Regions from separate parts of the Lysinibacillus sp. GJ-1 genome, predicted to be linked through region 2. Evidence: riboswitches for the same ligand, from Rfam matches in the RefSeq annotation. Region 2 holds a riboswitch; each other region holds the start of a gene.
What was found. A riboswitch is a leader RNA that binds a small molecule or an ion and turns the genes downstream of it on or off. The one in region 2 is predicted to bind cyclic di-GMP.
Positions count from the first base shown of each region.

Region 1: it holds a riboswitch for cyclic di-GMP, as region 2 does, so the genes downstream of both, LO754_RS18900 (NPCBM/NEW2 domain-containing protein) here and LO754_RS16455 (hypothetical protein) in region 2, are expected to answer to the same signal.
Region 3: it holds a riboswitch for cyclic di-GMP, as region 2 does, so the genes downstream of both, LO754_RS20560 (hypothetical protein) here and LO754_RS16455 (hypothetical protein) in region 2, are expected to answer to the same signal.

Region 1 covers NZ_CP088912.1:3,804,620-3,808,777, forward strand. Annotated here, with positions in the region: gene LO754_RS18890 (ABC transporter permease) at 1-341, opposite strand, end outside; gene LO754_RS18895 (hypothetical protein) at 579-1,577, opposite strand; cyclic di-GMP riboswitch class I at 1,851-1,937, shown strand; gene LO754_RS18900 (NPCBM/NEW2 domain-containing protein) at 2,143-4,158, shown strand, end outside.
Region 2 covers NZ_CP088912.1:3,308,371-3,312,528, forward strand. Annotated here, with positions in the region: gene LO754_RS16445 (bifunctional folylpolyglutamate synthase/dihydrofolate synthase) at 1-458, opposite strand, end outside; gene LO754_RS16450 (bifunctional folylpolyglutamate synthase/dihydrofolate synthase) at 455-1,747, opposite strand; gene LO754_RS16455 (hypothetical protein) at 1,889-2,290, opposite strand; cyclic di-GMP riboswitch class I at 2,378-2,479, opposite strand; partial or broken gene LO754_RS16460 (valine--tRNA ligase) at 2,604-4,158, opposite strand, start outside.
Region 3 covers NZ_CP088912.1:4,116,098-4,120,255, reverse strand. Annotated here, with positions in the region: gene ltaS (lipoteichoic acid synthase) at 1-426, shown strand, start outside; gene LO754_RS20565 (tRNA dihydrouridine synthase) at 748-1,701, shown strand; cyclic di-GMP riboswitch class I at 1,884-1,971, shown strand; gene LO754_RS20560 (hypothetical protein) at 2,120-2,494, shown strand; gene LO754_RS20555 (hypothetical protein) at 2,530-3,246, shown strand; gene LO754_RS20550 (methyl-accepting chemotaxis protein) at 3,284-4,158, shown strand, end outside.

The DNA of each region.
Region 1 (4,158 bases), 500 kb from region 2:
GGCGAATCGGTAGCTGTTACAAATGCCACGCTTTGTTGCTTTCCTGCCTTATCATTGATAAAGCCCATTTGAATAGAAAAGGCAACAGCATCTTTTTGTTTGCTTAAAATTTCATCTTGGGTACTGCTATCTATTCTAGACAGATTATATGTTTCATCTGCATCTTCATTCATGTAAAACTGCCCCGCTGGCAAATCTTTAATAAGCGCAGCATTGTCTTGCGATAATCCATTTGCCAAACCCGAAATAATAAAGGTTAATAAACTCACCAGAAAAACAATCGAACCTAAAATCACAAATCGCACTTTATTTTTCTTCATTTCTTTTAAAGCTAGGTTCATTTTAAACCCCTCCTATTTCTTTTTACATTCTTAGAATATAGAGTCAACATGAACACAACATGAACTGAAAATGAACGGAAGATGAACTAAACATTACAGTTCAATATCGCTGCCGCTTGCTATTCAAACAAAAATAAAAAACCTCCTACGCATAATGACGTAGAAGATTGTGTAAATGGTGATGGAAGCTCGTTAACCGCGGTAACGCTAAACGGCTAGAATATCGCTCCTAAAATGTTACAAGTAATGTTTTTGAATTACTCGCATTAATTTATTGGCATTTTCTTCACTAATTGAGAACATCGTTTGTCTAAAGTTAAAACCTTGTCCACAAATAGCTTTCATTTCAGAAGCACTTAATGGACGTTTTAATATACAAAAATCTTGTAAAGGTGTATTTGTCTCTGCATTAGCATAGCCATTATAATCTTGCTTGTTATATTTACCGGAACCTTTTCCGTATCCTACAATGCCAGCGCCGCTTTTATAAAGGAATACGATATCGCCCTTTTGAATCTTTTCTATTTTTTCTTGCCATCCTTTATGATAAGCCGCTGCTTTCATTCCAGTTAACATTTCATCTGTCGTTAGTGGATTATTGTTATGATTCGTGTTTAAAACGTAGGCGCTACTCTCATATTCTAAATAACTTTCAATTGGCGAATACATATTAAATTCAATATAATGTTCACCATTCACTTCAAATATCCAGTAGACAATGGCATCAATAGTCAAACCGTTCTTCTTCCAATAAATAATTGCTTCTACCGTTTGTTGGTCTAAGCCATTTGTCATAACAATGAAATGTTGCTTATTATTAAACATCTCTTGGGTAATTTGATTACTTGCATCTTTATCAAAATACTGCTTATGGGCATCCATTAACGATATATTGCCTTGGCTATATTTGAGGTATTTTTCATTGAGCTCATCGTAACTACTATTACCGAATAATTGACCATATCTCAATACTTGTAGCAAATTCTCTTGATTTGAACCCCATCTTTTCAATTCAAATATATATAAATCGCCATCTTTATCAACTGCTAAAATATCGGGTTCTTCTTGTCTTGGACGCTCGTTAAATATTGTCATTAAATCTTTGCTAGAAATAAAATCTTGCAGATGTTTAGATACTAACCTTTCTAAATCCTTCTCTTTCCAACCAATCGCATCAAGACTCACTCTTTTTACCTTTTCATAATCCCAGGAGGACTTATTTAATTTATATAACATGTAGACCATTTCCTTTCATTAAATAGTATCAAATCTATTATTTCACCTATTGTAAATATTTTCAATATCAGTACCCATGACATAAGTAGTTTACAGATAAACCATTTTTCTCTTACTAAAGTCTTTTACACATAACAAATGAACCACCATTAAATGACATTATTTTTCGCCCAATAAAAAAAACCTCGCCATTTTACCCGAATTATAGGTGGTAAAATATAGTGCAAATTGTACTTTGGCAATGATTTTCCTTATGCTATTCTTTATTGTAGAAAATTGAATAGGCAAACCTAAAGAAATTTAGGGACGCAAAGCTATAGGGACTAAGGTTTTTAATAACTATGTCTGCCAGTTGCCGAAGAGTACATACTACTTTTTGTTTAGTAAGGACGTAACACACAACCCACTGATAATTATATATTAATATAATTTACGAAAGGCATTTTTTAGTGCTATTTATTATAATGTGGGATTTTTTATGATTGCCTTATTTAAAATAAAGCTACTCTTTTTTGAGTAGCTTTTTTATGTACTCTGTAAGAAAAATGCTTAAGGAGGAATTTAGATGAAAGTAGTAAAGATTGTAACAGTATCTGCCCTTGCTTTAAATTTAGTCGGTGGTCCAATGAATGTTTTAGCCACTGAAAATCCAAGTGGAGATATAGTTAAAACTTCAGCCGAAGCTCGTACTAATTATTCCATCGCTTCGGTGAAAAAATTTGAATTGTACGGAACAGATATTTTAAAAGCATACGATGACGTATTTAAAATAGCGAAAGCAAACATTCAATCGATTACGAACAACGGCGGAAAATATGGAAGTTCTACTATAGATAAAGCGATTGATGGTGATATAAACAGCCATTGGGAAACAGGGAAACCCAATAGTACCTCCTTCACTAATGAAGTGATCATTCAGTTCCATGAAGCATCTACATTAAATCGAATTGTCTATGCAGCTCGTCAATCTTCTACAAAAGGAAAAGGTTTTGCACAGCAGTTTGAAATTTATAGCTCCACTACAGATACAGGCGATGATTTTACACTCGTTTCATCAGGACAATATACAGGTTCTACTGGAGATATCGTCGAAATCCAATTCAACCCTACAGAATTTAAACGACTAAAATTTGTTTTTACGAAAGCAAACCAAGATTGGGCAAGTGCATCCGAGTTTCAATTTTATAAAGAAGATTCTGTCTCTGACAAAATGGCGACACTCTTTACAGATAATACAATGAGCGCTGTAAGTGACAAATTCAACACCATAGATGCTATCAATCAATTAGAGGTCGAAACCCAAGGCCACCCCTTCTACGTACAATTCAAAGAAGATATTGACAATGCGAAAGCACTGCTAAGCAATGAAAAAATTACAGCGACAACTGCACTAACTTCGTCATTTAGCCATTATGCCAACGAAGCGTATTCAAAGTTATTTAGAATGGATAAGGCAAACATTAAAGAAATTACCAACAATGGCGGACACTATGCGAGCGCCGTTATCAAAAATGCCATCGATGGCGATGTTCATACATATTGGGAAACAAATAAAAGCAACACAGCTACATTCTCAAATGAAGTAGAAGTTGAATTTATAGAACCTGTTACATTAAATCGTATTATTTATGGAGCAAGACCTTCTGACCGTAAAGGCTTTGCCGAGGAATTTGAAATTTACGCTTCCCAAACGTCAAAAGGCGAAACCTATGAACTTGTCTCAACAGGTAAACATAACATGGTCGCAGGATTAGTAGAGGCAAAATTTGCACCGACGACATTTAAACGGGTGAAATTTAAATTCACTAAATCCAATCAAAATTGGGCAACACTTTGTGAATTAGCCTTCTATAAAGAAGATGCATTAGACGATAAAATGGCGCAGTTATTTACTGACGGAACGATGAATACAGTTTCCCCTGCATTCAACAGCATCGAACATATGAACGCATTAGAAGAAGAAGCGAAAACACATCCACTATATGCTACTTATAAAGACAATATCGAATTAGCTAAAAAAATAATGAACGGTGAAGTGGTTACAGAAGGAAGAATTATAGTAGCCGAGCAACACGGGGATATGGTCAAACATGCCAATCAACAATTGAAATTCGGCTTCGGTAACAATTTACAACCAACTGGCCTTGCTGCCCAACCGGGTGATCAAATTACCGTTTACGTTGACGCATCAACAACTGGTCCGTTACCACGCTTGGCATTTTCACAACAAGAAGGTGCTTGGAATAGTTGGCGACAAGGTGTCAGCTTAAAAGTCGGTAAAAACGTCATCACTGTTCCTGCCATCCCTAAAACTTCTTATAATAAGAAGGCCGTTACACCTGGTGGCACAATCTATATTGAAAATCCTTATACAGCGGAACAGCAAGGTAAAGCACCGACCTTAAGATTCGAAGGTGTTGAGAGAATTCCATTTGCAACAAAGTCTACAAACGTAGAGGAGTTCAAACAATTTTTAATCAACTATAAGAAAAAAATTGATGAAGATATAGCGAAACATCCAAATGTTGAAGATCGCAAAGTGCTTGATATTGTAGAAGTCGTTGGTGACCATTTATTTTGG
Region 2 (4,158 bases):
GGTTGCACTACATTCGTACTATCTAGTAAGCCCCCCATACCCGCTTCGATTAATGCAATATCGACATCACAATGGACAAAATGCAAAAACGCTGCGACAGTTAAAAGTTCGAAATCCGTTAGTTTACCGCTAAGCCCCGCATTCTTCATTTGATGAAAAACGCGATCCATCTCTAGTGCTGAAATAGGTTGTTGCATTACTTGAATTTGGTCATGCACATTCAAAATGCATGGAGACATGAACTTGCCTACTTTTAAGCCATGTTCCTGCGCAATTGACTCTAAAAATGTTAATGTTGAGCCTTTGCCATTCGTGCCTGCAAGGTGCACAATTTGCAATGTTCTTTCAGGATTCCCTACAAGTGCCAATGCTTCTTCAATCGCTGTAAGCCCTGGCTTAATTACATCATCACTAGTTAAAGCCCATTTTTTCTTATAATCATCAAACTGAGGAATCATTGTGCTCCCTCCTGTATCCATTGGCGAACTTCAGCTATAAAATACAGCGAACCTGTAATCACAACAATATCTTGTTGGTCCTTATGTTGTATGACTTCACTTACTATATATTTCCAATTTTTGTTATATCGTTTGTCTTGATGCGTTGATAACATCGCTAACTGTTCAGCTGGCATGGCATTGGGTAGTCCAATTTGTGTAAAAGATATAGAAGTTGCTACTGCATCCATTAACGCAATACTATTGGCATGGTCTTTATCAGAAAGAGCTGCATAAATAAATCGATAGCGTTGAATTGGATAGACCTTCTGTAATGTTCGAATCAATGCGGCAGTTCCTTCTGAGTTATGAGCACCATCTAATACAATATTATTAGGGAACTGTTCAAAGCGACCTGCCCACTGTGCATGTTGTAGCGCTTGGCGCATTGACTCTTCGGATAAATGAATAAGCCCTTTTTCACGTAATAAATCCATCGTTGTGATAGCCAGACTCGCATTAGCGATTTGATGCGCTCCTGCCATTTTTAATTGAATGTCTGTGAGGTCAAGATGCGCATTGTGATAATGAAATGATTGCATGCCCATCTCCTGCTCCTGTGCAATCACGTTAAAATCATGCCCTAGAACAAGACACCTAGCATGACGTTCTTGTGCAACCTTTTGAATCGTAGCAAGTGCTTCTTTATTTTTAACACCAACCACTACGGGTACACCTTCTTTAATAATACCTGCCTTCTCAAAAGCAATCTTCGCATATGTATCGCCTAAAAAAGCCGTATGCTCTAAAGAAATCGTTGTAATAATGGATACAAGTGGTGTTATGACATTGGTCGCATCAAGTCTTCCACCGAGCCCAGTTTCAATTAACGCAAAATCCACTTCTTCATGTGCGAAATATTGGAACATAATAAGTGTGACGACCTCAAAAAAGCTTGGATAGTCCCCATTATAATTTGCCTCAATGATTGAAGCTACGTTATTCATATACTGTAAAAATTGCTCGTCCGGAATTTGTTTTCCATTGATGGTCATACGTTCATTGACACGTGTTAAATGTGGTGAAGTAAAAGCACCAACCCGATATCCTGCATTCTCTAGCATTTCTCTCAGTACATTTACGGTGGACCCCTTGCCATTGGAACCTGCCAAATGGATGGCGCGCAACTTGTTATGCGGGTCCCCTAAACGCGCCAATACTTCACGCATCATGACTAAAGGTTCACGTTTATGATCAACCGCCTTTAATGTAAAAATAAAATCTGTACATGCTTTTATCGTAGTAAACAAAAGAAACACTCCCTTTCACTACAGTATAAAGGGTGATTGGCACACAAACAATTCTGATACAAATTTAAAAACACACAGAAAACCACTGTAGGAGTGATCATTTGTGTGTTTTTAACTATTTTTTTTCAAATAAACAACAAATTATTGTAATTGATGGATGCCTAATAGCGCTCCCATATCATCTAAAATTATTTTTGCATCATTATTTAAGAGTGGCATAACATCCGATCTTTGCACTAGTTCTAACGAATTTTTTAATGTTCTTTTCAGCATCGAAATATCAAAATTTGAACAATACTCATTAATCTTATTTATCACTAGTAAATCTGTACGTGTTAATGAAATCTTCGTATCTTTTTGTCCCTTATTATCCGCTAAAATATGCTTAATAAGAACCCGTCCACTTGCATTTAATAGTCGATAATATTTAGCCTCCGATAACTTTAAAAGATTTGCTTCTATAATTCCCCTAGCGCTCACAAAATCTAAATCATCACAAGCTTTGTTTACTTTCACTACAATTGTTCCAATATTTCCTGACATAATAAACCTCCGTTATTCTTGCATTCAAAGTAAAAGACCATTCTACTCAACATAGAATGGCCATAAAATCAAATAAAAATTTCATTTAATGGTAACCAGGCGATCATAGTTTGAAAAATACTCATTTCTCTTCACCTTAGACCCTAGGCTTTGCGTCCTACCCTTTCGGATAGTTTGCCTTTATCTATTATACTAACTAAAATAGATAATACTATATATTTTTTCCTAACTCAATACATAACTTTTGATGCATAAAAAGAAAAACAGCAAATGACTATTTCGCCATCTGCTGTTTCTTCAAATCACTATGCTATTACATGTTTTTTAATTCTTCTAAACGTTTTAATACCACTGCATGTTTCTCTTCATAATCCGCTAATTTTTCGCGTTCGGCATTTACTAATGCTTCTGGAGCCTTTGAAACAAATTTTTCATTGGACAGCTTACCAGTGACAAGCTTCACTTCTTTCGCCCACTTTTCTAGTTCTTTTTCTAGACGAGCGATTTCTTCTTCTAGATTGATAAGACCTACAAGCGGTAAGAATAGCTCTGCTCCCGTTACTACTGCCGTCATTGATTGACTCGGAGCCTCTAAGCCTTCACCAATTGTTAACGGCTCAGGATTACAGAATTTTTCTAAGTAGGCTTTATTCGCTTCAAGAGTAGCAACTGTTGCACTATCTTTAGCAGAAATGAACAACGGTACTTTTTTGCTCATAGGTGTGTTAACTTCCGCACGAATATTACGCACCGAACGTATAATATCCATAAGGAGCTTCATATTGTCTGCTTCTTCAGCAAAGTGAAGATCCGTACGCACAGTATGCTGCCACTGTAATTGACTCACCTTCATGAGGTAAATGTTGCCAAATTTCTTCTGTGATGAATGGCATAAACGGATGTAATAGACGCATTGTTTGGTCTAATACGTAAGCTAGTATAGATCGAGTTGTTTTCTTAGCAGCCTCATCTTCACCATTCAGCGGTAGTTTCGCCATTTCAATATACCAAGAACAGAAATCATCCCAAATGAAATTATATAGTTCACGACCTACTTCACCAAACTCATAACGTTCTGCTAATGAAGTCACACGTTCAATTGTTTCATTCAAGCGCGTTAAAATCCATTTATCGGCTACTGATTTTTCACCAGTTAAGTCGATTTCATCATATGTCATTCCATCCATGTTCATAAGTGCGAAACGGGAAGCATTCCAAATTTTATTAGCAAAGTTCCAAACAGATTCTACTTTTTCCGTTGTATATCGTAAATCTTGGCCTGGAGATGAACCTGTTGCTAAGAAATAACGCAGTGAATCCGCTCCGTATTTCTCAATAACATCCATTGGGTCCACACCATTACCAAGTGATTTACTCATCTTACGTCCTTCGCCATCACGTACCAATCCGTGGATTAATACATCTTTGAATGGGCGTTGTCCAGTAAATTCAATACCTTGGAAAATCATACGAGATACCCAGAAGAAAATAATATCGTATCCTGTTACAAGCGTACTTGTTGGATAGTAACGTTGATATTCTTCATTTGCCTCGTCATACCAACCCATTGTAGAAAATGGCTATAGTGCTGATGAGAACCATGTATCTAACACATCTTCATCCTGTGTCCAATTTTCTGCGTCTGCAGGCGCTTCTTTACCTACGTAAATTTCACCTGTTTCATTGTGATACCATGCAGGAATTTGGTGTCCCCACCATAATTGGCGAGAGATACACCAGTCACGGATATTTTCCATCCAACGAGAATATGTGTTTTCAAAACGTGATGGAACGAAGTGAACTTTACCTTCCTCGTCTTTTTGCAGTTCTAAAGAGGCATCTGCAAGTGGTTGCATTTTAACGAACCA
Region 3 (4,158 bases), 810 kb from region 2:
GTCCCATTATTTATTCATGTTCCAGGTATGCAAGGTGGTATCAACCATACGTATGGTGGTCAAACAGACTTGCTTCCAACACTTTTACATTTACTAGGAATTGATACGCAAAACTTTATTCAATTCGGTTCAGACTTATTATCAGATGAGCATAATGAAATTGTGCCATTTAGAAATGGCGATTTTGTGAGTCCAGAGATTTATTCAATTAATGAAAAATTTTATGATAATAAAACTGGATTACTACTAGATGATAGTCAACTAGAGGCAGCACAAGCTATTAAAAAAGAAGTAGATTTTAAATTAGGCTTATCTGACAAAGTAGTGAATGGTGATTTACTGCGATTTTATAAACCAACAGGTTATACGCCAGTAGATCCTTCAAAGTACAATTACAACAAAGATGACAGTATAGAAGCTAAATAATAATTAGTAGGCAGTTCAAGATGATGAGTTTGATATCACGAAGTTTATGATATTGTACCGTTAGCTAGGACTGCCTTTTCGCTTTTTAACACGAGCTGCTAGTGCATAGTATTTCCTGATTTTAGAAGTTAGAAATCTAATTAAAGTAGGAACTGTATGAAGATAAATAACAAAAGCTAGGTTATACTATAATAATGACTTTATTGCTGAAACTAGCATTACGGTGTTAAGGACGATTCGTTTTTAGAAGTAGAAGCAATGAAGTTTTAGGGGATAAGTGAATAACCGAATATCCTATAATGAGAGGGTTTGAAGTAAAATATGACGAATAATTTTTGGCGGGATTTACCGCGACCATTTTTTGTACTTGCTCCAATGGAAGATGTGACGGATGTTGTGTTTCGTCATGTCGTAAGTAAAGCAGGTAGACCAGATGTATTTTTTACCGAGTTTACAAATTCAGATAGCTATTGTCATCCAGAGGGTCAGAAAAGTGTGCGAGGACGTTTGCTTTTTACTGAAGATGAACAGCCTATGGTTGCTCATATATGGGGAGATAATCCTGAATATTTTAGACAAATGAGTATTGGTATGGCGGAGCTTGGTTTTAAAGGTGTTGATATTAATATGGGCTGTCCTGTACCGAATGTGGCTTCACGAGGCAAGGGAAGCGGTCTTATTTTACGTCCTGATGTTGCTGCGGAACTTATTCAAGCAGCGAAAGCGGGTGGACTGCCTGTCAGTGTGAAAACAAGACTTGGCTTCACAGAAGTGGATGAGTGGCAGGAATGGCTTACACATATTTTAAAACAAGATATCGCCAACTTATCAATCCATCTGCGTACGAGAAAAGAAATGAGCCAAGTAGAAGCACACTGGGAGCTAATTCCGGAAATTAAAAAATTACGAGATCAAATTGCGCCAAATACGCTATTAACAATCAATGGAGACATCCCTGACCGTGCAACAGGTATGAAGCTAGTTGAACAATATGGTGTGGATGGCGTGATGATTGGACGAGGTATTTTTAAAAACCCATTTGCTTTTGAAAAAGAGCCAAAGGAACATAGTAGTAAAGAATATCTTGATCTTTTAAGATTACAGCTTGATCTTCAAGATCAATATGCTGAGGAGCTACCACGCTCAGTTACTGCGCTGCATCGCTTTTTCAAAATCTATGTTAAAGGATTCCGCGGGGCAAGTGAATTAAGAAATCAGTTAATGAATACAAAGACAACGGATGAAGTACGCGAATTGCTCAATCAATTTGAATAGGTGCCAGTCACTCAAACAATTCTAAATTGTTTGAGTGACTGGCACGTACTACATTCTTACTACGTAGTATCTTAATATTACTTATATTTACCTAATATTCTTTAGATAATACTACTAGTGTCGACAAAAATTGACATGTAATTTATAATGTAAAATTGTAATAATGTTAGTATTATTTTAAGAAAATGAAAAGGCAAACTTACTGAAAGGTAAGGACGCAAAGCTACGAGTCTAAAATCCTATTGGGATTATGATAGTCGGGTTGCCAAAATAATAAACGATTATTTGGCTATCCTTAATTTTTATAATAAGGGTAGTTTTTATTTTCCTAAAAGGAGACAAATTAAAGAACTATAGCGTTAATAAAGTCTTGTTAGTATAGGATAGTAAAAAAACTATATGAAAAAGGAGATTAAAAATGTTAGTCGTTGATAAACCGAAATATAATATGGCGATTTATGAAGCAAAAAAAGAAGTACACGTTCAAGTTCATGGGTTTATTAAAACAGAGCTTGTAGAGGAATATATAAAAGATTTGGAAGAGACTGTGGCGAAAGTACCAAAAAAATCCTATACCTTTGTAGTTGATGCAACGTATCAATCACCTGTTCCATCTAAAGTTTCAGCGGAACTAGGGCAAACATTAATGTTTTACGCATCACTTGGCTTCAAAGATATCTATATTGTCAATCCAGCCTCTAAAATTGCCTATGTGCAAGTGAGAAATGCTTTAGAGGGAGTGAATTTCCCAGGAACAGTAGTTGACAATGTATCACAATTAGCAACACGATAGTTTTTAAATCACTAGAAGCATATTTGGAGGAATTTATGATGCCAACATTACAAGATGTATATACATATGAAATCATTACAAAAGACCAACCAGACTTAATTGAAAAAGCGGCAACATGTTTAGCAAAAACATTTGTTGGAGTAGATGTAGCCGGTAAATGGGTGCAAGAACCGATAATCGGGTACTCCTTAAAATTACCTTATGATGATTTCTACCAATTCACGAAAGAATACATTGAAGACAATGTGCATCAAGGATACTGTGTTGTTGCGCTCGATGCAGAGCGTAATGTAGTAGGCGCTTTAGTTGGAGATACAAACGCACTGGAAATACATGAAGGTCCTATTTTTAGTGGCACGTTTTCTGATATGAATATAGTGATGGATGTATTAGAGGATATCGATGTTCGTTTCTTAAATGACTATAAACAACGTTATGGAAAAGAAATGGAAGATAATGAAGTGCTGCATTTATTTTTATTAGGTGTCATCGCTGAGCACAATCGCCATGAAATTGTACAAACGTTAGGTGATATTTTAGTTCAAAAAGCATCTGAAGAAGGGTTAAGACTGGTGTTAGCTGAAGCAACAAATCCGAAGTCAATGAGCTTGTTACAGAAGTATCATGGATTTGAAAAGTATGTAAATGTTGAAGGGGATTTCATTGTTCATAAATACGAAAGCAATGAGCATTTAAACGATATCCCAGCGACTGTAGCTGATGGAATTTATATTATTGTAAAAGAGTTATAAAACATCATAGGTAGAGAGAATAGGAGATTTTTATATCATGGATGCTATTATGCTAGTGATTATAGTATTTTTATTATGCACGTCCTTGTATTTTGCTTACCGATATTTTTCGCTTAAACGTCAGGCTGATAGTCAGAGTGAAGTGACAAACGGGGCAGAGGAATTATCTGCAAGTCAATTAAAAGAGCAATTTCATCTATACGAAAAAAATATAAATGAAAAAGGTCAAAATCTTGTTGAACATGGAGAGTATGCAGCGGAGAAGGCTGATATCGTTAGAGCAGCCATTGATGAGGTAGGAAAAGGGTTAAAAAAACAATTAGTAGCTACTGAGGAAAGTTCAACTTCGATTGAAGACATCACAGTGGCTATCGAAGAACTGTCTATAAGATCAAACCAAATTTCAGAACAATCGAATACGACGTTAGAATTGACGCAAGAAGGTAACGAAAAGCTCAAAGATTCGATGGTGAAAATGGAGCAATTTGATCAAACGATTAATACAACTTTTGATGCAATCAATATTCTTGGAGAAAAATCACATGAGATTGGCAAGATTGTCAAAGTAATTACAGGGATTTCAGAGCAAATCAATTTATTAGCATTGAACGCAGCTATTGAAGCAGCTCGTGCAGGTGAACATGGAAAAGGGTTTGCTGTCGTTGCGGATGAAGTTCGTAAATTAGCAGAACAATCGCAACAGTCCGCTGCTGAAGTATCGAATATCGTAAAAAATATTCAAGAAGAGACGGATCGAGTGGTTACATCCATGAAGCAAGGAACGGAAGAGTTTGCACAAACGAATACTACCATTTTAGAAATTGGTACGATGTTCGAAAGAATTGTAGAAACGACAAAAATTATTGCTGAAAATAATGCCAATTCATCTGCAAGTACAGAAGAATTATCTTC